Linked DNA regions of Bythopirellula goksoeyrii. The protein of the gene in region 1 binds, or shares a complex with, the protein of each later gene. Links are inferred from orthologs where the notes say so. Each region holds a gene or a part of one and is shown on either strand. Other genes may lie near its edges. The genes, in order: Pr1d_RS00220 and Pr1d_RS09290.

Region 1 (16,072 bases):
TTTGGTATGTGCGGTTCCCCGCACGTGGACCGTCCGAGATCTTTGGAATGGGCGAGTCGTAGGTGTTTGGCCGGTATCACTTACTTCAAGACTATGTTCCACGCCAGTGTCTTGGGTCGACATGATGCGATGTATGAGAGGCTTGGAAACAACCAGTTGCAAGTTTGGGTGAGAAAGCGCCGACCGTAATTCAGCGGTTTCTACAGGAAGCTGGCGGGTTCTTTCCAACCAACCGAGTGTGCGCCCCAATGCAGCGGCATTCGCGTCGCTGGGATCAGCCCAAAGAGCTTGTGATTGCTCGCGAGCCAAAGCGACTTTTTCTAAGAATTCACGGTGTAGATTCGGGTGCGAAAGTGTGTATGCGGCATCGAGATAGGCATCCGTTGCAGAACGTAGTTCGGCAAAGAATGGATATTCGGTTCCTTTGCGATTAGAATACATCCATCTCCGCGAAAGTTCGATCTCGGAAACATTGACGGAGGCTAAGGAGCCCAGATTCCTTTTCAATTGATCCCAGTGAAAATGGTTTTTCCACGGCTCGGCATAACCAGGGCCTTGAGCGTCCAACATTGCACCGACTCGGTCAAGTTCTGAACGAAGCGATTCTTGAGTTTCATAGAACCACACTTCTGAGGGCTGTACAAAGCGAGACTCGGCATCTAGTAGGACTGAAGCTGGATTAGCCTTTGACTGTGCCACGTCAAGAGTTGCAGAGATAGACTCGCTGGCAAGTCCAAGCAGCAAGAGGCAGGGCAGCCACCGTGTGGTAGTTTGATAAATCATTGGAAGTGTCCAGGATGTCAGTCAAAGTGGTGATTTTTTTAAACTAGTATTGCTGAGCAGGTGTGTGTTTTTACTGATTCCTGTGTAAACATAAGTTGCTTTTCAGCGACGTGTGCCGATGAATTACTTTAGATCGACCCTCCCTGAGGTTCAGTTGCCATGACTAAGACAAAAAAAATCGTTTTCCTATTGCCGTTTGTAGCGATTCTGACGCTCGTAGCTTCTGAGGAGATCTTTGCTTCCGCTCCCGTTCTGACGGGGCGATGGGGTAATACTTGCCTTCCACCGCAATTGATTTCTCAATACGAAACCAAGCCAACTCAAGCAGTAGTCGTTGTTACCTTCTCGACGAAATGCCCACTTGTGCGTCGGTTGATTCCCAAACTGAACGAATTGCAGAAGAATTATGATGAAACTGGAATCCAATTCTTTGCTTTGTTTCCCAATGGAAGCGATGACTTACAATCCATAGCCGCTTACGCTCAGGATACGGGGCTTATTTTTCCTGTTTATAAGGACGATGCGGAGAATCCTTGGCACGAACAACTCGAACTCAAGACCACTCCTCAGGTGGTCGTGCTCGATACACGTGATGGATACGATCCCACAAAGATCGTCTACCGAGGACAGGTAGACGGCATGTGGTTTGGAGGTGGAACGGCTGATACGAAGCAAGATTATCTTGCAGACGCGTTAGATTCTTTTCTCCAGGGCAAAGAACCTTTGCTGAGTGAAACGGCCGCATCGGGTTGTGCCATTGCCAGGCACGCTCCGCGGGATCTGAGCGAATATCAATCGGTGACATACTACCGAGAGATTGCCCGCCTCCTACAAGACAATTGTATGAACTGTCACCGCGAAGGGGAAGCTGGCGCCGAGCTGTTCAGCTCTTTCGAGGACTATGAAACAGTAGCCTCAATGAGCGAAGTGATGCTCAGTCGAATGGAAAACGGATTGATGCCACCTTGGCATGGCAGAACGGACGCAGAGGGTGAAACGGGGGGATTCAAGCATGATGAACGCCTAAGCACCGGACAAATTGACACATTTCGTGCCTGGGTAGAAAACGGGTGTCCCGTGGGAGACGTTGCGGATGCCCCACCGAAAAAGAAATGGCCGTCTTCAGAAGATTGGGCCATTGCCGAACCGGACTTTGTTTTTGAAATGCCTGAGCCCTACGAAGTTCCTCTGTTTAGGCTCGATGAATATCAGTTCTACAGGGTTAAGGCCAATTTTTCCGAGGATCGGTATATCCAAGCAATTGAAGTCAAGCCAGGGAATCGAGCGATCGTACACCACATTGGAGCAATCATCGGCCCCCACAATGAAAAACAACTTGTCGCCACACAAGCAATGTTCGAGCTGTATGGCCTGACTGGCGATAAAGTGAAGAAAGTTGGTGACTATATTGCTGGCGATCCTTTCAACGCGCGGACTTACGAGAAGGACTTCGCACTCAAATTGCCGGCAGGCCACGACATCTTCTTCGAGATGCATTACACACCAACAGGTCGGAAGGAAGAGCCAGACGTCTCTCGAATGGGAATCGTGTGGGCCAATCAGAAACCGGAGCATGTGCTTGAGACAAAAGTTTTCAATCGCAAAGACATACGCTTGCGACCACACGACATGCACTACGAGAAGTCCAACTATTACCAGTTTCCGACTGATGTTCTGATCTACGCCCTCGCTCCTCATATGCACTATCGGGGAAAAGATTTTGCAATCTATAAAGCCGTAAACCCTGGAACGCCTGAAGAGAAGCGAGAACTGATCATGAGTGTGCCGACGTACGATTTCAATTGGCAACGCACATATGAATTCGTTAACCCTGTTCGGCTCAAGGCAGGAGACGCACTCTATACAGTAACTCACTTCGACAATTCGCAGTACAATCCAAACAATCCTGATCCCGAAGCGTTGGTGAAGTTTGGTTTGCTCTCAGCACAGGAAATGCTCAATCTTCGTGTGAAGTATGAAGTGGTAGATTTCGGGCCGGTGCAATAGAACTAAGTACAGATTAGCCTTTACCCACACAACTGCGGGGAAGTCCGTGCGGTGCAGTACCACCTCGCGCCCGATATTCCCTGGTTTCTGCACAACATATTGTGATTCTGTGATTTCTTGTTTCACAGAGATTTTCTTGGTACCGACAACTTCTTGAGACCAAGGGGGCTAGACCGATTTCTATCGGCCTTATACCGTAGACGGCTGGCGATAGTTCGTCGCCAATCGTCCTACGAGTCACGATCCAATCTCAATCAAGAATCTATTCCATGAATCCATGTACTACAGACCATTGGCCTCTAGGAGTGTTTACTAGTATCGATGCAGGGTTGGGTGTCAGCTTTGACGTACTAGCGCAACTTCAACTTACGACAATTCATCTTCATGCCCCAGCAGCTGCCAAGCGGTCCCCGGAGGCTGCTGCTGAGCTGAGTGAACGGCTGAAGCGGCTCGGCATCGAGGTTTCTTGTGTTTTTGCTGGATTTGAAGGCGAAAGCTATGCGGATATACCAACAGTCGAGCGTACCGTGGGACTCGTTCCTACCGAAACCCGAGACAAGCGCGTTGCAGAACTGAAAGAGATAGCCGACTTTGCTGCGAAACTGGAAGTCAAAGCCGTGGGTCTCCATCTTGGTTTCGTACCCCACGATCCAAAATCGGAGGCTTACCAGCAAATAGTCCAAACAGTTCGAGATGTTTGTGACTACTGTACTCAGAATGGCCAGGCGATTCATCTAGAAACTGGACAAGAACCTGCGGACGTGCTTGAGGGTTTTTTGGAAACGGTCGGACGAGAAAATCTTTTTGTGAATTTTGATCCAGCCAATATGATTCTCTATGGTTGCGGTGAACCGCTACCTTCTCTCGAGCGAATTGGACGTTTCGTTCGAAGTGTCCATTGCAAAGATGCGAAGTGGTCGGACCAACCGGGTGAAACTTGGGGCACTGAAGTCGCGCTCGGTGAAGGAGATGTTGATTTCACTCAATTCCTTCGTATTCTCGAGGCTCTTCGTTATAAAGGTCCGCTTACCATTGAGCGTGAAATTCCCCAGGATCCTGCTCGCCAGCTTGAGGAGATTGGTAGTGGCGTGAATCTCCTTCGACGCACTATGGAAGCTCTGAGATTTTCTACCTAAGCAGTAGCCTCACCTGTGATCAGGAACAAAGAAAGCGACATCATGTTGAAAGTCGGAATTGCAGGCATCGGATTCATGGGAATGATCCATTACCTGAGCTATCAAAAGATTCGCGGAGCCAAAGTAGTCGCCATCTGCGAGCAAGATCAGAATCGCCTAACTGGCGATTGGCGAGATATTAAGGGGAATTTTGGTCCGGCCGGCACCATAATGGACCTGAAGGGTGTGGATACATACAGCCAGATCGATGACATGCTCGCCGACGAGCAAATCGATGCAATTGACATCACACTTCCACCTTCGCTGCACGCCGATATTGCGGTCAAAGCCCTTCGTGCCGGCAAGCATGTATTCTGTGAAAAACCAATGGCACTCGTTCCAGCTGACTGTAGGCGAATGGTCGCGGCTGCGGAGAAAGCAGATCGCCAGATTCTGGTAGGGCACGTATTGCCGTTCTTTCCGGAGTACAATTGGGCATTGAAAACGATTCGCAGCGGCCGTTACGGCAAGCTATTGGGTGGCAATTTCAAACGAGTAATTGCCGACCCAAGTTGGCTTGCTAATTATTGGCAAGCCGACAAAGTGGGAGGTCCTTTGCTGGACCTTCATATTCACGATGCCCACTTCATTTGCCTTCTCTTTGGGATGCCGCTGACCGTTTCGACCACTGGTCGCACGAGAAGCGAACTCGCGGAGTATTGGCACTCCCAGTTTGCCTATGGCCCGAAAGGTCCGGTCGTACAAGCAACATCGGGAACCATTCCCCAACAAGGCCGCCAATTCTTACACGGATTTGAAATTCATCTGGAAAAAGCAACACTGCTTTTCGAGTTCGCCGTGATAGGCGACAAGGCGGAATACCTATGTCCTCCAACCTTGTTGAGTCAGAAAGGAAAAGTTGACTATATTTCCCTGGCAGGCGAAGACCCCACACACGCCTTTGATGCCGAAATCAGGGAGGTCGTCCGCTGCCTCAGCCGAGGGGAAACTTCGAACATTTTGAACGCTCAACTTGCTCAAGACGCAATTCTATTGTGCCAGAAACAAGCCGAAAGCCTATCGAAAGGGAGAGCTGTGAAGGTCTAGGTTTTTGCGCAAATTGATGAATTAGCTCGTTGCAAATCTACAGGCAGTCCCCACATAATAAAGGGACGCTTAAAAATTTAATTCTTCCTCAAATTGAGAGCAACGGCTGCATGTCCCCGAGTGAAAAAATTCCCTGTCAAGTATTTCGCCTTGCCCGCGAGGCGAGCTGTCATGTCGCCTCCCAAATTGCAGCACTTATTCGTAAGCGAAGCGACGAGAACAAGGCTTGCGTGCTGGGTCTAGCCACCGGTAGCACCCCAGTGAGCGTTTACAAGGAACTTGTACGTTTGCATCGGGATGAAGGGCTCTCCTTCAAAAATGTGGTGACTTTCAATCTCGATGAGTATTTTCCCATGCAATCCAATGAACTGCAGAGCTATGTGCGGTTCATGAATGAGCATTTGTTTGATCACATCGACATCGATCCGGCCAATGTCCATATACCTGATGGCACGCTTGCCGAAGCCGATGTCCCCGCTTTCTGCCAGCGATACGAGGAGCAGATCGTCGAGGCCGGTGGCATCGACATACAGATTCTGGGAATCGGTCGCACGGGACACATTGGCTTCAACGAACCTGGCTCGGGGCCCAATAGTCGCACTCGTATGATTACACTTGATCGCCTCACGCGGAACGACGCAGCAAGCGACTTCTTTGGTGAGGAGTATGTTCCTCGTCGCGCGATCACCATGGGTGTTGGCACGATTTCCGATGCAACGCAGATCTATCTTCTGGCATTTGGGGAAGGGAAGGCTCCGGTCGTCGCTCAATCGGTTGAAGGCCCGATCACTCCAAACATCCCAGCGACCTACTTACAGGAACACCCAGATGCTCGATTCATACTCGATGAAGCTGCAGCAGAGCAATTGACTCGCCTTCGATCTCCTTGGGTATTGGGGTCTGTAGATTGGGATGACGCTACCATCCGCAAGGCTGTTATTTGGTTGGCAACTCGCCTTGAGAAACCTATCCTCAAGCTGACTGAAGAAGACTACAACGAAGAGAGTCTGCAGGATTTATTGGCAACAGTGGGCTCTGCCTATGAAATCAATCTGCGTGTGTTCCGGTACTTGCAATCAACCATCACTGGTTGGCCTGCTGGTAAACCTGAAAAGGCCAGGCAGCCTGGCGACCGCCGACAATCCTACGATGATGTGTTCCCGAAGCGGGTGTTGATTTTTTCACCACATCCCGATGATGACGTGATATCGATGGGGGGCACCCTGATTCGCCTGGCTGACCAGGGGCATGAAGTACACGTTGCCTATCAAACGTCTGGGAACATTGCCGTGTTCGATGACGATGCAATTCGATTTGCCGAGTTCGCCGCTGAATTCAATCGGCATTTTGACATCGACGCTGAGCGGGTGGACAGCTTGGAAAAGCATGTCGAACAATTCCTCAAGCACAAGGTGGCTGGTCAGGTTGACAGTGCCGAGGTGCAGTCGATCAAAGGACTGATTCGCCGCGGCGAGGCTCGCGCTGCCACTCGCTCCTCGGGGGTGCCTGCTGAGCGATTGCATTTTCTCGACATGCCGTTCTACGAAACAGGTCGGGTTCGCAAGAAACCGCTCAGCGACGAAGACATCGCGATCACGGTCGATCTTCTGGAGAGCATTAAGCCTCACCAGATTTATGCGGCAGGTGATCTATCTGATCCCCACGGCACTCACCGCACGTGCCTGAGCGCCGTTTTTCAGGCCTGTAATCGCGTGAAGGATCAGGATTGGTACGAGAGGTGTGTTGTTTGGCTTTATCGTGGAGCCTGGCAGGAATGGAACCCACATCAAATAGAGATGGCCGTTCCCCTGAGCCCTCGCGAATTGATGCGCAAACGGACTGCAGTTTTCAAGCATCAGTCTCAAAAAGATCGGGCGCTGTTTCCCGGCGCTGATCCCCGTGAGTTTTGGCAGCGAGCCGAGGACCGCAATCGTGCGACGGCTAAATTCTATGATGCACTGGGCCTTGCCGAGTATGAAGCAATTGAAGGCTTTGTCTGCTGGAATGGCGATGCGGAAGGGATTCTTTAAATCACAGGCTGCCTAGTAGATGCTCATTCCATGTGGCCTTATTGTTTTGGGCGTCGTATTCCTCGTACTGGGGGGCGAAACGATACTGCGCGGCGCAGTCGGCTTGGCGACACTGTTGCGGCTCTCTCCGGCTGTAATCGGACTCACGGTTGTCGCAGCAGGAACTTCAGTTCCTGAACTCGCCGTCAGTGCGATGGCTTCTTATCAAGGCAGCGCCGAAATTGCCGTGGCAAATGTGATAGGCTCGAATATCTTCAATATCACGGTCATCCTGGGGCTCTGTGCCGTGTTTCGTCCCATCGCCGTTGTGGGTAACACAATCAAGCTGGAGTATCCTGTGCTCTTGCTGGTCACGTTTCTGGGAGTTGTCCTGGAGCACGACGGCGAGATCGGACGGCTGGATGGCATGTTGTTCATTGCCTTCTATGTAGGCTTCACGACTTATTTGGTACGACTGGTTCGGCGCCAGGTTTCGGCAGAAGAAGCCGCGGAATTAAAAGCGGAAGTTGCCGAGTTAACCCCTGCAACCGAGCGGCCAAGTCCTTGGGTTTGCCTCGGTCTATTGACCGCAGGGGTGACCTTCTTGGGGCTGGGCGCGAATGTGACCGTGGAGGGCGCCGTGCAGCTTGCCCGCCTGTTGGGCTGGTCCGAGCGCGTCATCGGCTTGACCATCGTCTCCGCCGGCACGGGATTGCCGGAGGTCGTGGCTTCCCTGATATCCAGTATCCGTGGCAGAAGCGACGTCGCGGTAGGAAATGTCATCGGCTCGAATCTGTTTAACATCTTGGGCGTTTTGGGAATCAGTTCAATGTTAGCGCCGCTACCGGTCGATCCTCAATTGATTGCTACCGATGCCTGGTGGATGCTGGGGATCACGCTCCTGTTGTTTCCCATGCTCTGGTCCGGTCGTCAAATCATCCGGGCCGAAGGGCTTCTCTTGCTGGTGGTCTATTGCGTTTATGTTGGGCGACTGTTGATTAATTAAGAAGGTGTCTTTCTGCACGCCTCCATTGCACTGGTCTTGAAGCTTCTGCATCTGTTCAGCCAATTAGTAGCCGGATTCGCAAGAATTCGGATCGGAGACTTCCCAAACTTTCATTCTCTCGTCTGAATTCTTGCGAATCCTGCTACATTTGGAGTCCAGAGCAAAGGAACCTCGCCGTGAGCTTTGGAAGATTCAATCAAGACAACTCTGGCTGTTTCGTTTTTCGCGGCCGTTTGGCACTCGGTTGTGTTTCCGGCAAGCTCCGCGACTAGCGCCGTTCATTCACGCCGAACGCAGGTTTAACCTGGGCTGTTGGTACCCCTGGACGACGCTTCCTGTGTCATTTAGCATTCTAGCGTTGCTCAAGAGCCTTTCCGCCGACCACCCCGAAGGCAAACGCCAAAAACAATAATCCGAAAGCAATCACGTTCCCAGGCCAGAGTGGTAAGCCAATCCAAACTCCCTCCTTTAAGCCAAGACGGAGGAGCAATTCGACCCACCCCCCAACGAAAACAAGAGCGAATATACCCGCAAGCATCAACGGATAAGTCCACTGCCGATGGAAAAACACCTGATGAGCATACCTCGGAGTGGTAGCGAAGTTCGTAGAACTCACATGGCCTTACCTGGGGTTTAGTTTCAATACTTCCAGGGACTCCAGAGCCAATTCTGCACTTTGAGCAACTGAAGGTTTTATCCTGCCGCTTTGAGCACCATGACGGCCAAGGCAACGATTCCGACCGCGGCTAGAGCGGTTTTTACTTGTTCAAATAAGGGTTGTTTGGCTGTGAAGTGTGATTTGTTTCTTTGAGGTGATGCGACTTCGGCATCGACTATCTCGTCGTGGGGCTGTTCTTCCAGTTCGTCGAACGTTGGCGGGGAAAGAGTGTTTGCATTATGTGATGCCTTGCTTTGATCTGGATTTTCTGCTCGCAGGTCGGCCAACTGGGCCTCGCTTGATTGCCATTCGTCCTCGAAGGAAGCCTGCGTTGAGTCACTAGTACGAGGTGCTAATGAGCGAGCATCCTCTTTTGCTGATCCCTGCACGATAGCGTTTTCCGCTTGTCTACCGATATTGGGTGCTAACGTCGCTAAGAATGACTCGACGCGTCCTCCAAAACTTCCCAGCGTGGTTCCCTGGCCGGCGCCGAATAAAACACCAGCCAACTCTCCTCGATCGTTGAAAATGGGACCACCCGAGTCACCTTGCCGCGCTTCGACGTCAAGCTCGACCATCTGCTGCGGGAGGTTGACGTTTGGGGAATAGTATTGTGTACAGCGGCCGGTAACGGAACGATAAATGCCGGGTCCATAGCCGCAAATCGTCAAGAGATCGCCAGGCTGGGGTGCCTTGTCAGCAATCTTTACAGGTTCAACTTGTGGGTGCCAAATCACCAAGGCCGCCAAATCCCAATCGGGATCGACTTTGAGCGAACGGGCCTTGGAAGTCACCCCATTGGGGAAAATCACCTCGATTGGACCTTTGGCGTCGCGGACCACATGCCAGTTAGTAATCACAAGCCCGAATTCTTCGCGGACATCGATTAAGGTGCCACTGCCGAAAGATGTCGCTTCACCCTCAGGAACCACCACCCGCACCACTGCCGGGTGGGGCTTGGCAGATTGGGTTGGCATTGCGGAAGGGGAGGGGAGGGTACCCAAGGGAACTGTATTTAAGGCGGGTTGCTGCTGCACGTCAGACAGTCTTGACCCAATTTCTTCTTGCCAGATGCGGGCAAAATTGGCCGACGAGAAATCAGCCAATGCCTGCAAGGGGAGCGCGAAGTGCGCACAAAGGATGGTGCCCGCTATCGCGATTCGATAGCGGGCACATACTCTCCAGAACTCACTTACTTGATGTAACATCACAGAGGTTTATCAAACCTTAGGGGCTGGAGGTGGTGTCCGGCGACTTCTTTCATTGTTGAGTATCATTTGTAGCAGCCGACTGCGAAGCTGAATGGCTTCCTCGTTTGGTTTGAGGTAGCCGGTAGGCTTTACAGCGGATGAAATCGCCACTTCTTCTCGTTCTCTTCGACTGACCGACACAAGGGGCAGTTCATTCATGGTCTGTTCCTCCCTTAGGCCGCAATGGGTCGACCACCCCGAAGCTCTTCATCGCGTCGAGGAAAATCCTGGCCATCGTTGTAGAGGGCTTTAAGCCTCCGCAACTCTGCACGCAGGGCATTCTCTGCCAGTTGGGTCAATGTCAGTCGTGCGGGGTAACCGGCCAGATGGACCGCCGCATCGCGTGCCTCGTTCAACACGTCAAGCGGAAGGTAAATCGTGGCCCGTACTTTTGGGTTTAGTCCATGTTGCATGCTCTCGTTCCCTGCTGCGAGTACCTAGCGTGGGGTTTCGCTCCTTGCGAAACACTGTGTCCCTGGTGCATTCATCGGACGTTGGTGACCATTACTTCAAACGTCAGACGTTTGGCCGCAGGGATTGGCTAAGAGGCACGCGAGTTAATTGTGGCACAAAAAGAAGAATCGCTAATATTTGACTCACGCTCAGCCGGAGAGTCACGCCCTACGAGATAGAGAAATCTCGGACAGCGTGGCGGGGCCGGCTAAGGAGCGGTTTCGTTTTCTACAATCGCTAAGAGCAGACCATCAGTTGTGTACTCTCCCGCGACGACACCTGCTGGATAACCCGCCTCGCTGAGTACCTCGGCGGTCAGGGGGCTGATCGCAGCGAGCTTTGCCTTGCGCAATTCATCGCCAAACATTTGCACCAGCGACCGAGCAATGGCCGAACTGGTAACTGTGATCCAATCGATCTTCCCTGCACGCAGATTATTAAGAATGTGGTTAGACGGCTCTAGGACATTGTTGCTCTGGTAAACGACTACCTGAGATACATCGGTTCCAGCGGCAGTCAACAACTCAGCAAGTACCTCGCGGCCTCGGCTTGCCCTCAGCAGCAGCACTCGCTTGCCTTTTGATAACGGGGCAAGCTCTTGGGCGAGTGCTTCAGCGCGATACTCGCTTGGCTGCAAGTCGGCATGCAGGCAATATTCTTTGAGTGCCGCAGCAGTCGCAGGGCCGATTGTGGCGAACTGGCAACCTGCTAGGTGCCGTAGATCACGACCGGTTGCCAACATTCGATCGAAGAAATACTTCACCCCATTGGCGCTGGAAAACACGAGCCAATCGAACGAAGCGAGGTTTTCGATCGCTTGATCGACCAATCCCCACTCCGAAGGAGGTTCAATTTGGATTGCCGGCTGACATGAAACAATCGCACCCTTTTCGTGCAGTTTCACCGTAAGATCGCTCGCTTGATGCTTGGGCCTCGTGACCAACACGGTTTTCCCGAACAACGGACGATCCAGTTGCTGTTGTGCGATCGAGAACCAGGGGTTGCCGCTTGCAGCGGCAACCACATCTCCCACGATGATAATTGCAGGGGGTCGCAGCTTATGTTTACTCAAGAAGGTGCCTAGCTCTCCCAGGGTCGTTCTCAAAACTTGCTGGTCGGCAAAACTACAGTGACGCACGACCGCTGCCGGAGTTGATTCAGCCTTGCCGTGGTCGATGAGCCTTCTTGACCAATCACCGGCAGTAGTTACTCCCATGTAGAAAACCAAAGTCCCTGGAAATTTGGCGAGGCTGCTGAGGTCAATCGCATTCCCCGCTTTCCCCTCGCGCTCCTGGCCGGTGACGAGCGCAACGCAGGAAGCGACGTCACGATGGGTAAGTGGTATCCCGGAATAGCTGCCAGCCGCCAGACCAGAGGTCACACCTGGCACCACTTCATAGGAAAGGCCAGCCTGTTCGAGGGCAGCGATTTCTTCGACCGTGCGACCAAAGATTGCTGGATCGCCTCCCTTGAGCCGGACCACCATTTTGCCCGCGCTGGCCGCCGCCACCATCTGTTGGTTGATTTCCTCCTGGGTCAGGATGCGTCCCTCGCCGTGGCGACCGAGGCAGATGAGATCTCTCTGTCCTAGATTTTCGCCGAGGAGGCCGGCATGATTGAGTACCACTGGATCTACGAGATAATCATAAAAAACCACGTCTGCCCGCTGCAGGAGGCGGAATCCACGCAGAGTAATGAGCGATGGATCGCCGGGGCCCGCTCCCACAAGGTACACTTTGCCAGATTCATTGGTCATCGGTTCAGCACCTTTGGGTCGCTGCGGGGTTACGGTGGATAGCGCGAAACAACATGATAGAATAATGGCCATGGAACCTGAACAACAAGCCGCCACGTCGAAACCGCTCCATGGCATGACGCCCCTGAGCCCTGCCTCACGGCAACGTTTGCAGAAGGTTTTTGAGCATGGGCAGCGTTGCGCTGAGAAAAACGACTATGACTATGCCACGCAGCTGTTCTCACAATGTGTCGTCGAAGATCCGGGAAATATTGTCTATTTGCAGAGCTTTTTCGCCAATCTGCAGAAAAAATATGGAAACAATAAGTCTGGTGCTCGGATGGCAGGCTTGAAGATCAAGAGCCCTCGCTCGACACTCTGTAAGGCCGCAGCCAAAGGGAAGTGGGCCGAGGCACTGCAAGCAGGTTGCACGGCACTTGCGATCAATCCATGGGATATCCCCACGCTTCTTGCTATGGCTCAAGCTTGCGATGAACTGGGAATCGACGAATCCCAACTCACCTATTTGCGTTGGGCACTCGACACGAATCCGAAAGATATCAATGTCAATCGTCAAGCGGCGATCACGCTTCAGCGGATGGGCCAATTCGATCAAGCAATCTCCTGTTGGCATCGAGTCGAACAGGCCAAGCCCCATGACGAAGAGGCTTTAAGGTCAATTTCGCGGCTCTCGGTCGAAAAAACGATTCATGAGGGTGGCTACGACCCTGACTTGCTGCGGCAGGATAATTCGGCGGATGGTGGGTCCCATTCCTCGGTTGCCAGCTATTCACGCCATTCAAAAGGCGAAGTCGAAGAGAAATCGCCTGAAGACCAACAACTTCCACCAGAAGAGCGATTTCGAAAAGAGATCGCGAAGGATCCGACGGACTTGCAAGCTTATTTCAAACTAGCGGATCTTCAGGTGCGCGAACGTCGGTACGACGAGGCTGAAAAGCTACTAGAACAAGCGATGCAGGTTTCAGGTGGTGGCGATCTCACTGTCCGCGAGCGAATGGAAAACGTGCTAATGCGACGCTCTCGCGAGCAACAGGCAATTGCCGAGAAGCAGTTCGAGGAAGATCCAACCGACGAAAATCGGCAACTTGCGATGCGCGTCAAAGCTCAGGCCAATCAACTCGAACTCGAGACTTATGCCGCTAAATCAGATCGCGATCCGGGCAATACTCGGCTCAAGTACGAATTGGCCGTGCGTCTGAAGCGTGCCGGCAAGCCCAAGGAGGCAATCCCCCATTTACAGGCAGCGCGGAGTGACCCCCAGCGTCGAGTTCAAGTTTTGTTGGAGCTGGGGGAGTGTTTTCAGAAAATTGAGCAGTACAAATTGGCTCTCGCGAGCTATGAGCAGGCCCTAGAGGCTTGCGACGAGCCAGATTCAGAAACTCGCCGATTGGCTCTCTATAGGGCAGGGGTTTTGGCCACAGGCATGAAGGAATTCGACCGGGCCGAAAGTCATTTGACCGAGCTGGCAGGGCTAGATTTTGCCTACCGCGATGTCTCTGACCGGCTAGACAAGATCAACAAATTGCGTAATAGTGGGTGATTCGGGTTGGCCGAGGGTGGCCGATCTGGCTTCAGTACACCTGTTAAGTAACGAAAATAATGCCAAATTCTGTCAGTGCCAAGAAACGTCTGCGTCAAAGCAAGGATCGCCGCCAGCGCAACCGCTCAGTCAAGTCTGCTCTGCGTGGTCAAATTCGCAAAGTTCGCGAAGCCATCGAGTCCGGCGATGTCGCCACAAGTGAATCAGAATATGTGATCGCAACGAAGCGTCTCGATCAAGCGGCCGCTAAGAAGGTGATTCACGACAATCAGGCTGCCCGCATCAAGTCGCGTCTCTCCGCGGCAATCAAGAAGCTGAAGGCTGCGAAGTAGGCGTTCCCTCTGCAAGAGCCACTGGTGGAAGCCTGTGGTTTCTTCCGAATCAATGGACCGCGGGATTCCGCTGGCGGCTATAAAGGAATAAGAGGCGTGCTCGCTATTACCATGCGATTTTTTCGCTGTTGAAGACGGGGCCGTCGACGCAAGTCCGCTTGTAGTCCCAGTCGCCATCGGGTTGATGGGTCTTTACCACACAGCTAAAGCAAATCCCAATTCCGCATGCCATTGGGGTTTCTAGCGACACTTCGCATGGCACTTCATGGGCACGCGCGATGCCCGCCACAGCTTCCATCATCTTCTCTGGTCCGCAGCAAGCGATACGGCATGAAGCAGTAGACTTCTCGGCCAATAGATTTTCCAATAATTCCGTAACCAATCCGTGGTGCCCGACAGAACCATCGTCGCTGGCGATTCGCAGATCGATCCCGCACGATTTGAAATCTTCGGCTCCAGCCAGGAGATCGACCGAACGAACGCCGTAGCAGAGAGTGACTTTTTCAGCGTGCTTGTTCCTGCGAGGTGGTACGCCGTATTGGCGACCTCCTAGGAACTCTCTGCCCAGTGCCAAGAATGGCGTCTGGCCGATGCCCCCTGCAACCATGATGAGGTGATCGACTGGTTGCGGAGAGAAACCGTTGCCTAGAGGCCCCCAGACATCGATTTCTTCGCCTGGGCGGCTAGTTGCAAGTCGCGACGTCATCTTGCCAACGACCAAATATACTACGTCAATCGCTATGGGACTGCCCGCTGTGTCGAGCACGGTGTCGTAGAGTGCAAAGGGGCGACCCAATAGCGGATCATTGGAGCCCACCGGTCGCATCATCAAGAATTGCCCAGGCACGATCGTAGCGGCCAGCTCAGGGCACTCGAACCGCACTCGGTAGGTATCCCGCGCGAGGCACTCGTTCTCCGTAATTGCTGCACGGTACTGACTAGCGCAATCGGCATAGTAGGCGGCCGAGAGTGGATTGCCTCCTGCGTCACTCAGTGTATCGCTCACCGCCGACCTCGCTTAGGTGGGCCTGATTTCTTACCGGAGGGTTTTTTGCCGGATTGACTTTGAGTGCCGGCCCCTTTGCGTGGTGGCTTGCTGCTTGCTCTGGAAGCCGAGGCCTTACCCCTGGCAGCTTTGCGTTTTCGCTGCTGAGCGGCCTGCTGATCAGTTACTAGTTTCTTCGCAGGTTTTCCACTAGAGGTGCTTTTTCTTTCGTCGGGGCCATCTTCAGAGGCGGTTTTGAGTTTGCGGACTTCCTCATGTGTAAGCTGGCGATAGGAACCTCGTGGCATCTCGCCCAGACGGACCGGCCCCACAGCGATTCGCGTAAGTCTTTGCACCTTGTGTCCCACGCGAGCCAAGAGACGACGCACTTCGCGATTGCGGCCTTCGTCGAGTACCATCTCAAGCACCGTGCCGTTCTTCTTGCGGCTCTTGACGCGCACATCTACTGCCCGGGCAAACCCTTCGGCTAGGTGCATCCCTTTGCGAAGTTGAGCCAATACTTCTGGACCAGGTTCGCCTGCCACTTGCACATCGTAGATTTTCTGTACGCCATGTCGCGGATGTGTGAGCTGGTTGGCAAGCTCACCATCGTTCGTCATAAGAATCAGCCCTTCGCTGCTCATGTCGAGCCGACCCACGTTAAAAACACGGCCTATATCTGGAGGCAGGAGATCCGTGATCCGTGGGCGCCCCGAGGGGTCATTTGCTGTACAGACGACGCCTTCAGGTTTGTTCACTGCAAAGTAGACGAGCTTGGGATGCGGCAAGGGTTCCCCATCCACAAAGATTTCTTGATGCCGCCGATCAACCCGCGTGCCGAGTTCGGTCACCATCTGTCCATCCACTTCGACACGGCCTTCGAGGATCAATGTCTCTGCTTCACGGCGACTTGCCAAGCCGGCGGCGGCCAGCACCTTTTGGAGCCGCTCACCAGGAAGCTCGGAGGCGGGTTGAGGTGCGGCTTTGCGGCGACGCTTGACCGGCTTGCCTGGTCGACTTTTCCCAGCGTAACTTCCGCCGGATTTCTTATCCGTGTTTTTCTTGCCAGAT
Region 2 (13,983 bases), 2.3 Mb from region 1 along the record:
CTTTGCTCGACGACTTCTGTAAGACGAGCAACGATGGGAAACGGTCCGATTTGCAGGCAGAACTTACCAAGCAATTCCAGGACTTTCTTCCGCAAGGCAAGTCCATGGATAGCGCGTTACAAGAGATATTGGCTTCGGAGATCCCTTTGGGCGTGCTTACGGATTTGGTCAGCTTCGCCTTGCCGATGGAGTTCAAGAAAAAGCGAGACTTGCTTGGCGAGTGTGACATCGACAAGCGTGCTACCATGTTGCTCTCTGCAATCGGCGCAGCCGGTCCCGATGGGTCTTCACGTCACCATCGGAGATTCTTCAATACGCTCCCACCCTTTAGCGCCAACTAACGATTTTTGAGGTTGTGGCGCTCGGTTGACGATGCCCTGGGCGAGAGCATACTATCGACCCTTTGGGCGTTGTCTATTTCGACAGTGCCGGTATTTTCCTTAGGTAAGGTCTGCCATGAGTTCCTCTGCATCGAACTGTACTAGTGAAGACGAAAAACCCTGCGAGGCTACCCCGGTAGACTTGCCTCGCATTGAACGGGCGGTTCGTGAAATCCTTACAGCGGTCGGGGAGGACCCTGACCGAGAAGGCTTGCGGGAAACTCCCGCGCGGGTTGCTCGGATGTACGCCGAACTTTTTAGCGGATTGCATACCGATCCCAAAATTCATCTACAGAAGTTTTTCACCGAGAAGTACGACGAGATGGTGCTGGTGAAAGACATTGCCTTCAACAGCATGTGCGAACACCACATGCTCCCTTTCATAGGCAAGGCCCACATAGGTTACGTGCCGAATGGAAAAGTCGTCGGACTGAGCAAACTGGCCCGCGTGGTGGAAGAAGTCTCTCACCGTCCGCAGGTGCAGGAGCGCATGACTGAGCAGATCGCCGATCTTCTGATTCAAGAACTGGAAGTCAAAGGGGTGGCGGTTGTGATCGAGGCATCGCACTCTTGCATGTCGATCCGTGGAATTCGCAAGCCAGAGAGCATGTGTGTGACCTCGGCAATGAAGGGCTTGTTCCGTACGAATCTTTCCAGTCGCTCCGAAGTGATGACCCTCATCTACGGTGATCGACGGTAATCTTCCCAGCCGGAGGCACACCTGCCTCCGGGGCCATCCCGGAGGCAAGTGTGCCTCCGGCTATGAAAGTTTCTGCAAACTTACGATGAATCTGCTCATTCAATTCCTGTTGCGACTTTGCTTTGGTCTGGCCGCAGGAATGGCGATCACCTCATCGCGGCAGGTCACTAGCGGGTATTTCCGTAATCATCTCTATGTGACGCTGGGCTTATCGACACTCGCATCGTTAGTAAGTTACACAGTCGCTCCGGAGGTGTTTTGGTATGCAGTGGCGGCCGCAGTGGCGAGCTACGTCGGCTCGGTATGTTGGCTTTATGAAACGCGATTCCTGGGGAAGATGATTCTCATAGTTGTCGCTTTGTGTTGCTTGAACGGTGGACTCAGACAACAGCTTAGACAGTACTCTATTAAATGGCATTCATCTCCAATTATGCTAAATTACTTATCACAGTCTGTACTTGAGAAGCGATTAGCTAAAGACACATTTGGATTGTCACAGGAGATGGACAGAGAGCTTAGAAGCTTTAAAAGCATTTCAGATTATTTGACCATGTCTTCCGTATCTAGCTCTGGCCTCTTGCTCGGAATGACTATGGCCGCGATGTTATTAGGCCACTGGTATCTCAACACGCCCACGATGGAGTTGGCCCCGTTGCGGCGTCTCATCCTGGCTATGGGAGCGGCCGTTGCATTTCAGATACTCGTCTCCGCCCTTGGCCTGTGGGGCGAACTGGAGTACGCAAACGAACTTTCCACGCAGTGGTGGCTCTTTCTCTTACTAAGGTGGTCGTTTGGGCTGGTTGGTGTTGCAGTACTCACCTGGATGGCGTGGGAAACGCTCAAGATTCCCAATACGCAAAGTGCGACCGGAATCCTTTACGTTGCCGTAATCGGCACGTTTGTCGGCGAAACCATGTCTCTGCTACTGTCTGCCGAGTCGCTCTTTCCGCTATAATGATTAGTGAATGCAGCCGCTTGCGGCTTAGCGATCATCATAAGCGAGAGAGAATTCCTTTGAACATTACCTACGCCTGCCCCGCCTGTGACGCCCCAGTGCGGTCCAACTTCGATTCCACCACTCGGGAACTCGTTTGTCCGCATTGCCACCAGCAACTAGCCGTGTCAGCGGACGCGGTCGAAGGAAATCGTGTTCGGCGCTGCTTGGTATGTCCCAGCACCGATCTATTCGTTCGCAAGGATTTCCCTCAGCGTCTCGGGGTGCTGATCGTAGCCGTTGGGATCGTGGGTAGCTCAATCGCCTGGTACTATGCCAACTTGCCTTGGACGTTTGGCATTCTGTTTGCCACGGCCTTGATCGACGTGCTGCTCTACTCGTTTGTCGGCGATGCATTAATGTGCTACCGCTGCCAAGCCCAGTATCGTGGTGTGGCCGAGATGGACTCTCATGGAAACTTCGATTTGGAAACGCATGAGCGTTATCGGCAACTCCAAGCCCGGCTCGAAGAAACCCAGCAGCGTGCGGCACCCCGTACTTGACGGTTTCAACCCTTCTAGTTTGCCAATTAGTTGTCCCGTTTTCACAGGTATCAATCATCATGGAAGTCGAAAGGCAGCGGATCCAAGAGGATCTGCGGGGACAAATCGCCGGCGATGTCCATTGCGACGACCTCTATGTTCAGCTTTACAGCAGCGATGCCAGCATTTACGAGATTCCGCCACTCGGCGTCGTGCGGCCAAGGACCTTGGACGATGTCGTGGCGACGGTGCGTTATGCAGCCGCCAACGATATTCCCCTGCATGCTCGAGGGAGTGGATCGGGACTCACCGGGGGTGCCTTGGGCCGAGGATTGATTGTCGACTTTTCCCGCTACTTCCGCAAAGTTCTCAATGTGAGCGAGAACTCCGTGCGTGTCGAAGCGGGTGTTGTGCTCGATGAACTCAACCGCCATCTTTCAAGTAGAGGAAGATACTTTGGACCTGACCCCGCCACCAAGCAAGTAACAACTATCGGTAGCATGGTTGCCCTGGATGCCTCAGGAAGCCATTGGCCAGTTGTAGGCTCTACACGTCGGCACGTCGAGTCATTACAGGTTGTCATGGCAGACGGCGAAGTGCGGGAACTCGCTCTACATGATGTGCCTTTGAAAGAAGAGTCGACAGAAGTTGAGAAGCTAGCGGGTAGTCTCTCAAAGATCCTAGAGGATCACGATGAGTTGATTCGTAAATATCATCCGAAAAGCTGCGTTAATTGTAGTGGCTATCAACTCGATGACTTACGGGTTCCCTGGTTTGGCGGTTCACAGGTGAACCTGGCACACTTGCTCGTGGGAAGTGAAGGAACGCTTGGCCTGGTTACAGAAGTCACGCTCAAGACTCTGCCTCTACCCAACCATTCAGGGAGCTTGCTGCTTTATTTTGATTCGTTGGATAAGGCGGCACATGCGTCGTTGGAACTAGCTTCGCTGGGCCCGAGTGCTTGTGACCTGATGGACCGTCGCCATTTGAGTATTGCTCGGGAGAGCGACCCTCGCTACGAGTTCTTGATCCCCGTCGAAGCTGAGGCGGTGCTACTGGTCGAGTTTCAAGGTGATACGGCGGACGAGGTCTACGCGCGATTGGCAAAGACCGTTGCCCAAGTCAAAGACAAGTTGCGTCTGGCCGCGGGGGCTTACATAGCTGCCGATTCCATCGATCACGAACTCTTGTGGCAATTAGCCCGGCACTATACACCCACTTTGTACCGTTTAAGAGGATTGACACGACCGTTGCCGTTCGTGGAGGACGTGGCAATCCCTCCCGAGAGTTTGCCAGAATTCCTTCCAAGAGTCCAACAGATCTTCAGGCAAAAACAGACTACGACATCACTGTTTGGCCATGTCGGTCATGGGCAGTTACATTTTCGCCCCTTCCTGGATTTGGCAAATTCTGAAGACATAGAAAGAATGGAACTTTTGGCCAACCGGCTCTACGAAGAAGTCTGGCGTGTGGGTGGTACGATCAGTGGTGAGCATGGAGACGGACTGAGTCGGACTCCTTTCGTGGCACGGCAATTTGGGCCGTTGATGTCAGCTTTCCAGGAAGTGAAACAACTTTTCGACCCACACAATCTCTTGAACCCAGGTAAAATCTTGCCGCAAGAGTCGAGCAATCTAAGTAGCAAGCTACGGCATGTGCGCTACCCGCTACTAGATTCTGCTTTCTCCTCCACAACAACGAAGCCCGTGAGAGAAGCTGCCCAGTCCCCGCGGGTCGAATTGCAATTGGCATGGCAGCCTGAAGAAATGGCTCACGCCGCCAGAACTTGTAATGGCTGTGCAGCATGCCGAACCACATCCGAGGAAACTCGCATGTGTCCAATCTTTCGCTATGCTCCTCGCGAAGAAGCGTCTCCGCGCGCGAAAGCGAATCTAATTAGAGGCGTGCTGACTGGTAGTCTGCCTGCAGAAACTCTACTGGAAGATGATTGCAAGGAAATCGCTGATCTTTGTGTGCATTGCCACATGTGTCGTCTCGAGTGTCCAGCCAATGTGGACATTCCCAAACTCATGGTCGAGGCAAAAGCCTCTTACATTGCAACCAATGGTGAGTCATTGCACACTTGGTTTATGAGTCGAGTGGACAAGCTATGCGCTATTGGTTCGCGATATGATCGGGTTGCCAACTGGGCGGTTGGAAATCATATTGCCCGCTGGTTGATTGAGAAGAGCTTGGGGATATCGCGGAGTCGAAAACTCCCCCGCTTTCGCCATCATCCTTTTCTCCAGTCGACCACTCATCAGAATATTCAATTGCCGGAGAAACGTGGCTCGGAAAAAGTACTCTATTTTGTTGACACCTATGCCAACTACTGTGATACACAATTGGCTGAGGCTTTCGTTGCTGTGCTTGAGTACAATGGTGTTCCTGTCTACGTTCCTCCCCGTCAGCAAGAATCTGCCATGCCCTCCATTGCTCGAGGCAGAGTTTCTCAGGCACGGAAGATCGCAGAAGAAAATGTGGCACTGCTGGCTGAAGCGATTCGTCAGGGCTACACCATCGTGGCAACCGAACCGTCAGCGGTTCTCGCTCTAACTCATGAGTACTTGCAACTCTTGCCAGACGATCAGGATGCAGAAATGGTTTCGCAGAACACGAAAGAAGCGTGTCATTATCTCTGGCGACTTCATCAGCAAGGGAAATTGCTCCTGAATTTTGATGCGCTCGATATCTCACTTGGATATCACATTCCCTGCCACGTCAAAGCCCTGGAAATTGGTTCTCCCACGCAGAGTTTGCTCAGTCTGATCCCAGGACTCAAGATCGAGCGGATCGAGAAGGGATGTAGCGGCATCGCAGGGATGTACGGTTTTCAGCGCGACAACTACCGCAATAGCCTGCGGGCAGGTTTGCCATTGATTACGACTATGCGGACGGGAGATTTTGCCGCCGGTACTACGGAGTGCAGCACTTGCAAAATCCAGATGGAACAAAGCACCTCGAAGCCGACGATCCATCCCGTCAAGATTTTGGCGATTGCCTATGGATTGATGCCCGAACTTCGTCAGCTCCTCGATAGCCCTGGCCGTGACCTGGTGGTAACATGATAGTAAGGGTTAAAATGTTTGCGGCGGCGCGCGATGCCGTTGGAGCTGCCGAGATAAGTGTGGAACTGCTAGAACTGTCTCGGGTAAGCGACTTGCGAAGCGCCCTTAGAGCCGATTATCCGCAGTTGGCACCGTTGCTTGCTCAGGCGTTGTTTGCCATTAATACCCAATATGCCGACGAGGCTACACCAATACCCTTAACGGGCGAGATCGCCTGTATTCCGCCGGTGAGTGGAGGGTAAGTGCGATACGATCATGATTCAATTAACGAACGATCCAATCGACACGCAAACTCTCTTGGGAAAGGCTCAGAGTCCTGCCTCGGGTGCGGTATTGTTGTTTCTCGGAGTGACACGGCAACACACGGCAGGTCGCGAAACCACCGAGTTGCATTACGACACCTACCATGAGATGGCCGAGCAACAATTGGCTACTTTAGAGGCAGAGGCCCGCCGGCGATGGGGACTTGATGAATGTCTGATAGTCCATCGCTTAGGGAGAGTACCTTTGGGAGAAGCAAGCGTTGCCATCGTCGTCGCTAGTCCCCATCGCCGCGAGGCATTTGCCTCAGGAGAATGGTTGATCGACACTTTAAAAGAAGTTGTCCCAATTTGGAAGCAAGAACACTGGGCCGACGGGTCAAGCGAGTGGGTTCATCCATAACAAGTACAGTCCACTTCCGCATCGAACGAATGAAAAATTCCTTGCCAGCCATGGATTCCGTAATGTCGAGCGTCGGTCAACCATTGACTGACACGCTGGGCCGGGTGCATACCTCACTGCGGGTGAGTGTGACTGATCGCTGCAACATTCGCTGCTTTTATTGCATGCCTCTTGAGAACGTGAACTTTCGTCCTCGCGACGAGTTGCTCACCTTTGAGGAGATAGAACGTTTCGTACGCATTGGGGTTACCCTCGGCATTCGCAAGATCCGACTCACTGGAGGGGAACCTTTGGTGCGGAGTGAATTGCCGCAACTAGTCGAAAGACTGGCTTCCATAGATGGCATTGAAGACCTTGCCCTCACCACCAACGGCATCCTGCTCACCGAACAAGCCGCCGATTTACAAGCGGCAGGTCTTCAACGGTTGAACGTAAGTCTTGATTCCTTGAGCGAAGAGACGTTCCAGAAGATTTCACGCCGGAGTGGCTTACAACGAGTCTTGGATGGGATCTTCGCAGCACGCGTAGCTGGCTTCACCGATATTCGACTCAACGCGATCGCCATTCGTGGGCTCACAGAAACAGAGATTGTTCCCTTGGCGGGATTTGCGCGTACCCATGATTTCGAGTTGCGATTCATCGAATTCATGCCTCTGGACGCGGAAAACCACTGGGAGAGTGAGCAAGTGCTCACGAGCCAGGAAATTCGTCAGACACTTGAGGCAAACTTCTGTCCGCTGGTGCCGAGCTCGCGACACGATCCGAGCCAGCCAGCCGTCGATTTTCACTTTTCCGATGGCTGCGGCCGGATTGGGTTTATTAATCCAATCAGCCAACCTTTTTGCTCGAGTTGCAATCGCCTGCGAATCACTGCAGAAGGGCAAGTGCGAAACTGCTTGTTTTCCACAAAAGAATGGGACGTGCGGACACTGCTGCGTGAGGGTGGCTCCGACGATCAGGTTCGAGAACTCGTGCGCGACTGCGTGCTCCACAAGAAGCCCGCTCACGGAGTGGGCGGGGCGGAGTTTGTGAAACCTGAGCGGGCCATGTATCAGATCGGGGGTTAGGCATGAATCCCTCGACAACCGTCGAACCTGCACATTCTCGGATCTATCTGGACAATGCCGCTACAAGTTGGCCCAAACCCGCGTGCGTTTACGAAGCGATTGACAGATATCAACGGGAAATTGGATCTCCTTACGGGCGCAGCGGCTATCGGTCGGCCGAAGAGTCCCAACGTTTGGTCGAGAGTGCGCGTCGCAGTCTCGCTCAACTAGTTGGGATCAACGATCCCAACCATGTGGTTTTCACGGCCAACGGAACAGACTCGCTCAACACGGCATTACTCGGTATCCTCCGACCGGGAGACCATGTCGTCACCACCGTTTGCGAACACAATTCAGTTCTTCGACCACTCAGGCATCTGGCCGATCAAGCCGAGGTCGAAGTCAGTTATGTGCCTTGCGATAGCGTGGGGTTTGTTTCGCCAGAAGACATTCGGATGGCATTGCGCCCAAATACACGATTGGTCGCTGTGAATCATGCATCCAATGTGACCGGAACAATCCAGCCAATTGCCGAGATTGGCAAGGTAGCAGGCTCCTGCGGCGCTTATTATCTCGTTGATGCAGCACAAACACTGGGGCACGTGCCCATCAGCATGGGCGAGTGCCAAGCCGACATGCTTGCTGCCCCGGGGCACAAAGGGCTGCTAGGACCATTTGGAACGGGTGTGCTATGCCTGGGTGATCGGGTTCTTGGCGAGCTTGAGCCGCTTCGAAGGGGTGGCACTGGGAGTGCCAGTAAGAATGAGCACCAACCCACGGAGTTACCTCAAAAATTCGAGGCAGGCAACCTCAACGTCCTTGGTTTGGCAGGCCTCACATCTGCTTTGGACTATTTACAAGAACATGGCATCAAAGCGATCCAGAATCACCATCAGTTGCTCACTGCCAGACTGCTAGCCGGCCTGGAAACTCTCCCTGGGACAACCGTTCTCGGACCGCGTGCCGACCAACCTCGGACGAGTGTGGTCAGCATCAATTGCGTCGGATATGATCCACAGGAGTTGGCTGCCTTGCTGGAAATGGCAGCGGGTGTGGAGTGTCGCGCCGGACTGCATTGTGCCCCGCGAATGCATCAAGCTTTGGGAACACTTGATAGTGGCGGTACCTTGCGACTGAGCCTTGGTTGGGCGACAACCAATCAAGAGATCGATCGAGCGGTTGCTGCTCTAGAGAACGTACTCACGATTCCAGTGGGATAAACCTAGTATGTGGAAGCAAAAGGAAATGGCCAAGTCGACCAAGAGAAAGAAAGACGCGAATCAAGAACCCTGGTACAAGGAGGGCCTGCGTTTCAAATGCACGGGCTGTGGAGATTGCTGTACCGGCGCGCCCGGTTATGTTTGGGTAAACCAACGGGAAATTGACGGACTGGCCGCGCTCTTGGAGATGAAGGTCGACAAATTCGAATCAAAGTATGTCCGACGAATCGGCATCCGGCGAAGCCTTGTCGAGTTCTCCAACGGCGACTGCGTCTTCTTCGACAATGAGACTCGCAAGTGCAACGTTTACACTGAGCGTCCCCGACAGTGTCGCACCTGGCCCTTTTGGAACTCCAATCTAAAATCCCCAGAAACTTGGGCCGAGACGTGCGAAGCATGTCCAGGCAGCGGCAAGGGGAAGCTCTACCAGCTTGAGCAAATTCAAGAGCAGGCTGCCGTGTTTAATGTTTAAGCTGGGCTATTTGAATTTAGGATGCTGTCTCGAGTGAATCTCAGCATCCAACCCAAATTCCGAGTCGTCGCGCTCTGCTGCGCTGGGGCTCCGCATCGCGGCTAACGAGATTGTTTTAGTAGCGCTTGGGCGCCGTCGATTACTTTGGGCCAATCGAAAGCGGGGCCGGGGTCTGTTTTATTGCGTTGGACGTGATAGTGTCCGAGGACCCCGTGGAAATCTCTCCATTCTTGGTCCGTCAGCACATGCGGGATGAGGTCTCCCTCGGCATCGCGCGGATACGTACATTCGATTTTTGGAAACACACGAGAAAGTGTGGCTGTGAGCTTGATCAGCGAATCGTATTGTTCGGGGGTGAAATCATATTGGTAGAGTTCCTGCCCTTGGATCGTTCCATTGATGAGTTCCTGTCGAGCGGGTTTGCCATAGAAGGGCTTGGTGCGGACGCCTATATGGCCGATCGTGCGTGGCGGTCGTAAATGCACGACGCCGTCGTCGTCGGTGACATACCACTTGTCAAGGACCGACTTCTTGTCGGCGGGATAGGCACCGATGCTGGCAATTTCTACGCCGATTGAGCGAGAATTAGAAATCGTAGCATGCCAAGCTCGTTCCTTGAGATCAAGGGTTTGATAGATCGTACCGTCGATGTCGAGCATGAAATGTACGCTTAAGCCCCGGCTATCGTGCAGGACTTGAAAGCAGCGCTCGCTAGTTCCGCAGACATCGTAGTGCATGACAAATTGATCGACGACATCCTGGAGCAGAGGCAAGGTCCATCCCCCACCACGAACTTGTTCGAGCTGCTCGGGTGTCAACTTGTCCTGACGTATTCCATACCGATTGGGGGTATCAAGTTTTGCTTCTTCACGGGAAAAATCCCATTCGGCCTTCTCAAGAGGGGCAAAACGCCGCTCAACTCGATAGGCGTCATACCCACCGGGATCCATCCAAAGAACGACGGGAGCCGTCGTATGGAAGAACTGCCCACAGACGACAATTTCGTCACCAGTTCGGGCATTGGGTTCGCCAACTCCCACTGCATTAGCCGACTCGATGCTGAGTGTTAAGAGATAACTAACGAAACTAGCAACAATCATCGAAGTTTTCACGGCAATGAACTCTCTTTGGGATTCACAATCTGAAGGGAAGCAATCGACCAACTGGAGGGACAGCTTAGATGAGTCGGCGGATTGCAACCCTTATTGTAGCCAATCCCTTTCACCTCGCGACCATTCTATGCGCAAGAGATTCTCGAAATGACGAAACTGTCTCGATTCAAAATCAATTTCTGATGTCCGAATTCAAGCCGGCGATTGACAGTTAGCAATTTTTTTCTCGAAGATCGCATAGCAATTTGAGTTCGCTTCGTTGCTGCGAGAAAGACCAAGAGCAACCTACTGACGTGGTGAGGTGCCGATCGCACCTGCTTCGACACGTCCGTGGTTTATCATGGGATACAAGAGATGCACTAAGCAGGCCACCTGTCAAAATATAGGGGATAGTTCAAGTTTGCCGGCTGAAACACCGATCATGGGGATGGGATTACTCCTCGTTTGCCAGGTAAATTACGCCCTCTCGGCTAACTGAACAGCTGAAGTTGAATGGGTGGTTTATTGGCGAGCGAATGACTGTTCTTTGACAATTTATCGCCTAAATCAGGTCGTTTCCGGCCCGGCTCCTAGCGTATGAGTCGTGCCGTAAGTTCCATACCGATCTGACGAAACCTTGACACTAAGTCTTGCGCCAATTACACTTGGGACAAGCGGAAGTGTTTTGCTTCTGGAACTTAGCTCATCTGATGAAGCACCCTTGGGAAGCCCATCCGGGCAATTCGCGGAGGACCTCGTCGTGACCAAAAAAGAGATCGTGAGGACAATTTCTGAGGAAATTGGCCTGACCCAATTGAAGACGAAGGAAATCGTACAGAAGACCTTCGACGCGATTGTGGAGACCCTTGTCGAGGACCGGCGGATTGAATTGCGGAATTTCGGAGTGTTTGAGGTCAAGCGGCGTGCTGCTCGCAAGGCCCGAAATCCACGTACGGGGGAGAAGGTTTTCGTCCCCGAGAAGTTTGTCGTGACATTCAAGCCGGGCAAAGAGATGGAAGAGCGTGTTCACGAACTCGAGCGGCAGGCCAACGCCGCCGCCGAAGCAGCCCACCGGGCAGCCAGTGGTTCCCCACCACCACCTATCGAAACAACAAATCACGAAACTCTTTCCCCGCCAACGACTTACGTTCCAAAGGCTGGGACATAGTCGCTTTCGTAGCGGTGCCTTCCAGCCACCGACTCAAGATCTCGGTGGCTAGAAGCCGCCGCTACAAAATCTGCTCTCGGCGCCGGAAGCTTGGATTGCTATCCTTCGCGCGACTTTTCTACCAGACAGGCGTTTATTAGGCGATTCAGAGGAATTTCTGTGTCGGATGATGGAGCGTTTGTCACAAACTTTTCACTTTTTTTGCGGGACTGGCGGCTATCCAAGAAGGGTTCTTCTTGGAAAACTGCCAACTAATTGGAAGCTCTTGTCCAGCTGTATGCGCGGCTGGATTGGCTTCAATGCTCAAGGAGGAGCTACGCCCATGCGTAAATGGCTCTTAATTTTGGTGACTGTATGTACGTTGGCCGGGTCAACCGGCTGTCTGCTGCCGGGGTACTCGGCAGATCCGACACGGCGATCGCAACAGTTGATTTACACATCCGAGAACCTGCGCGCTATGCTCGATGAGTGGGAGCGAATCTGGTTTCTCGACCAACCTTCTCACCTGACGCCCCATAGCGTTCACGGCGGGATTATTTAAGCTCGTTGACACTTCATAAGTCGCTACAATCAAGGGCTGCGCTACCGGTACGCGCACGAGCTGAGGCAAAGGCTGAGTAGATTTGGTAGAATGGGCCGTCCGAGTTCACTGAGAAATACAGGACTCGGGTTGGACTTGTTCAGTCGTCATGTTCCCATTTGCCTCGCTCGAAAAGTTACCATGCCAGAAGTCTCGGCAGCCAAATTGCCTCCCGCATCTCCACTCCAAGTCGAATTGCCAGTGAACTTAGGTCGCTTGCAATTTTCCAACCCAATTCTGGTAGCATCTGGCACGTTTGGTTACGCCCGTGAAATGGAAGCTCTAGTCGATCTCTCGCGGCTGGGGGGGATCGTCCCCAAGACGATCACCAAGCTCCCTCGCAAAGGTAACGCTCCCTGGCGAACGATAGAAACACCCTCGGGGATGCTTAATTCGATAGGGTTGGACAACGACGGGATCGAGTTGTTCATCAAGCATCACCTGCCCTATCTGGCTAATCTGGGCACGGCAATCATCGTAAGTATCGCCGGGCGGACCCATGATGAGTTTGTCGAGATGGCAGCACAGCTCTCCACTGAAGCGGGAATCGCAGCAGTTGAATTAAATATTTCGTGTCCGAATGTCAGTGGCGGTGTCGATTTTGGCACTGATGCGGGTATGTGCGAGCGACTCGTTGCTGATTGCCGTGAGAACTCGTCGCATCCGATTATTGCGAAGCTCACTCCGAACGTGACCAGTGTTGCCGACATGGCCCGTGCAGCTGCTGCTGGCGGGGCAGATGCGATTTCCCTGATCAATACTTGCCAAGGGATGGCAATCGACTGGCGGCGTCGTCGGCCAATGTTGGGGAATGTCGTAGGAGGACTTAGCGGTCCTGCAATCAAGCCAATTGCCTTACGGGCTGTCTATCAGGCAGCGCAAGCAACGAAGACTCCAATCATTGGCATTGGGGGCATTGCAACGATCGACGACGTGATGGAGTTTCTCGTAGCTGGTGCCACAGCGGTTCAACTTGGTACGGTAAACTTCTATAATCCCAAGGTCTCGATGGAAGTGCTTGAGGCACTGCCAGGTGCTCTTGGAGAATTAGGGGCGAAGAGCGTTCAGGAAGTCGTAGGGACGATGGGAGAACCATGACCAACCACCAACCACTAACCACTAACCACATGCGTGTACTTAGCGGAATCCAACCAACTGGCCGGCCTCATTGGGGTAATTATTTTGGCGCGATCGTGCAGTACATTGCGCTGCAGGATGCCGAGCAGGCCTACTATTTTATTGCGAATTTGCATGCTCTCACCACGGTGCGCGACAAACAGCTACTCTCGCAATACTCTCTCGATGCCGCGATGGATCTGCTGGCTCTGGGCCTCGATCCCCAGAAGGCAGTACTCTTTGTGCAATCGGATGTCCCTGAGGTGAGCGAACTGTGTTGGATTTTGCTCACAGGGACGCCGATGGGGCTCCTCGAGCGTTGTCACGCTTACAAGGACAAGAAGGCCAAGGGTCTCGCCGCCGACGCAGGTCTGTTCGCCTATCCTGTTCTGCAAGCAGCCGACATTCTTGCCTACGACAGCGATACGGTCCCGGTCGGCGAAGATCAGGTGCAGCACATCGAAGTCTGTCGTGATATTGCTGGTAGTTTTAACCATCAGTATGGCGAAGTCTTCGTGCTGCCGAAGGCGAAGGTGCTCGATAGCTCTGCCCGTGTGCCGGGGACGGATGGCGAGAAGATGTCGAAGAGCTACAACAATACCTTGGCAGTTTTTGAAGCTGCCAACATACAGAAAAAGCAGATCATGCGGATCGCCACCGATTCGCGGCCGATGGACGATCCCAAGGACCCGCAGAGCGATGTTTTGTATTTGCTCTATTCGCTGGTCGCCCCCGAAAGCGATCGCGAAGAGATGGCAGATCTGTATCGGCGCGGTGGGTTTGGCTATGGAGATGTGAAGAAAAAATTGGCAGAAGCGGCGGAAGCCTTTTTTGCAGAAGCCCGATCGCGACGCGAAGACTGGCAGAGCCGCCCTGACGACGTGAGAGATATTTTGGCTTCTGGAGCTGCAAAAGCACGACAAAAGGCAGGGGAAGTTCTCTCGCGGTCCCAAGAGGCAAGTGGGCTCAAGGGTTATTGATCGTGGCGCTGCAAATCATTGGC

Evidence for each region.
Region 2: the proteins of Pr1d_RS00220 (region 1) and Pr1d_RS09290 are in contact, whole or in part, in a crystal structure (PDB 5UE9), measured with the Lactococcus lactis proteins. The link is inferred for Bythopirellula goksoeyrii from one-to-one orthologs. Residues at the interface, in WP_023189152.1 of Lactococcus lactis: Leu4, Gln5, Ala47, Ser48, Met49, Leu50, Leu51, Arg52, Arg53, Met95, Leu98, Arg223, Met224, Ala225, Cys226, Ile228, Gly229, Ala230, Cys231, Tyr232, Ala233, Val235, Glu236, His237, Asn243, His244, Ala245, Lys247, Glu250; in WP_025017116.1 of Lactococcus lactis: Gly25, Phe27, Phe29, Glu32, Tyr33, Lys35, Tyr36, Lys48, Phe56, Thr60, Pro61, Arg62, Val63, Ala64, Glu65, Thr66, Ala67, Ser68, Gly69, Met70, Ile74, Gln77, Pro223, Glu251, Phe274, Ala275, Pro277, Phe278.

The regions. Positions count from the first base shown.
Region 1 is NZ_CP042913.1:48,425-64,496, forward strand. Bases 13,073-16,072 are described here. They hold Pr1d_RS00220 (dihydroorotate dehydrogenase electron transfer subunit), read right to left. Parts: upstream 15,023-16,072; coding sequence 14,123-15,022; downstream 13,073-14,122. Other genes in these bases: Pr1d_RS00210 (tetratricopeptide repeat protein), read left to right, coding at 13,073-13,684; rpsT (30S ribosomal protein S20), read left to right, coding at 13,744-14,016; Pr1d_RS00225 (pseudouridine synthase), read right to left, coding at 15,019-16,072. In the rest of the region: Pr1d_RS00160 (hypothetical protein), read right to left, coding at 1-783; Pr1d_RS00165 (redoxin domain-containing protein), read left to right, coding at 943-2,790; Pr1d_RS00170 (sugar phosphate isomerase/epimerase family protein), read left to right, coding at 3,060-3,926; Pr1d_RS00175 (Gfo/Idh/MocA family protein), read left to right, coding at 3,969-5,012; nagB (glucosamine-6-phosphate deaminase), read left to right, coding at 5,123-7,042; Pr1d_RS00185 (calcium/sodium antiporter), read left to right, coding at 7,062-8,027; Pr1d_RS00190 (S1 family peptidase), read right to left, coding at 8,721-9,893; Pr1d_RS00195 (hypothetical protein), read right to left, coding at 9,906-10,094; Pr1d_RS00200 (hypothetical protein), read right to left, coding at 10,109-10,348; cobA (uroporphyrinogen-III C-methyltransferase), read right to left, coding at 10,597-12,144; more of Pr1d_RS00210, read left to right, coding at 12,215-13,072.
Region 2 is NZ_CP042913.1:2,338,483-2,352,465, forward strand. The notes cover bases 11,021-13,983. They hold Pr1d_RS09290 (dihydroorotate dehydrogenase), read left to right. Parts: upstream 11,021-12,005; coding sequence 12,006-12,962; downstream 12,963-13,983. Other genes in these bases: Pr1d_RS09280 (HU family DNA-binding protein), read left to right, coding at 11,021-11,284; Pr1d_RS09285 (hypothetical protein), read left to right, coding at 11,607-11,825; trpS (tryptophan--tRNA ligase), read left to right, coding at 12,992-13,960; acpS (holo-ACP synthase), read left to right, coding at 13,963-13,983. Outside these bases: Pr1d_RS09225 (LON peptidase substrate-binding domain-containing protein), read left to right, coding at 1-341; GTP cyclohydrolase I FolE, read left to right, coding at 457-1,080; Pr1d_RS09235 (hypothetical protein), read left to right, coding at 1,166-2,035; Pr1d_RS09240 (hypothetical protein), read left to right, coding at 2,095-2,577; Pr1d_RS09245 (anaerobic glycerol-3-phosphate dehydrogenase subunit C), read left to right, coding at 2,637-5,624; Pr1d_RS09250 (MoaD/ThiS family protein), read left to right, coding at 5,639-5,866; Pr1d_RS09255 (molybdenum cofactor biosynthesis protein MoaE), read left to right, coding at 5,880-6,287; GTP 3',8-cyclase MoaA, read left to right, coding at 6,317-7,354; Pr1d_RS09265 (aminotransferase class V-fold PLP-dependent enzyme), read left to right, coding at 7,357-8,553; Pr1d_RS09270 (YkgJ family cysteine cluster protein), read left to right, coding at 8,561-9,025; Pr1d_RS09275 (N-acetylmuramoyl-L-alanine amidase), read right to left, coding at 9,127-10,137; more of Pr1d_RS09280, read left to right, coding at 10,877-11,020.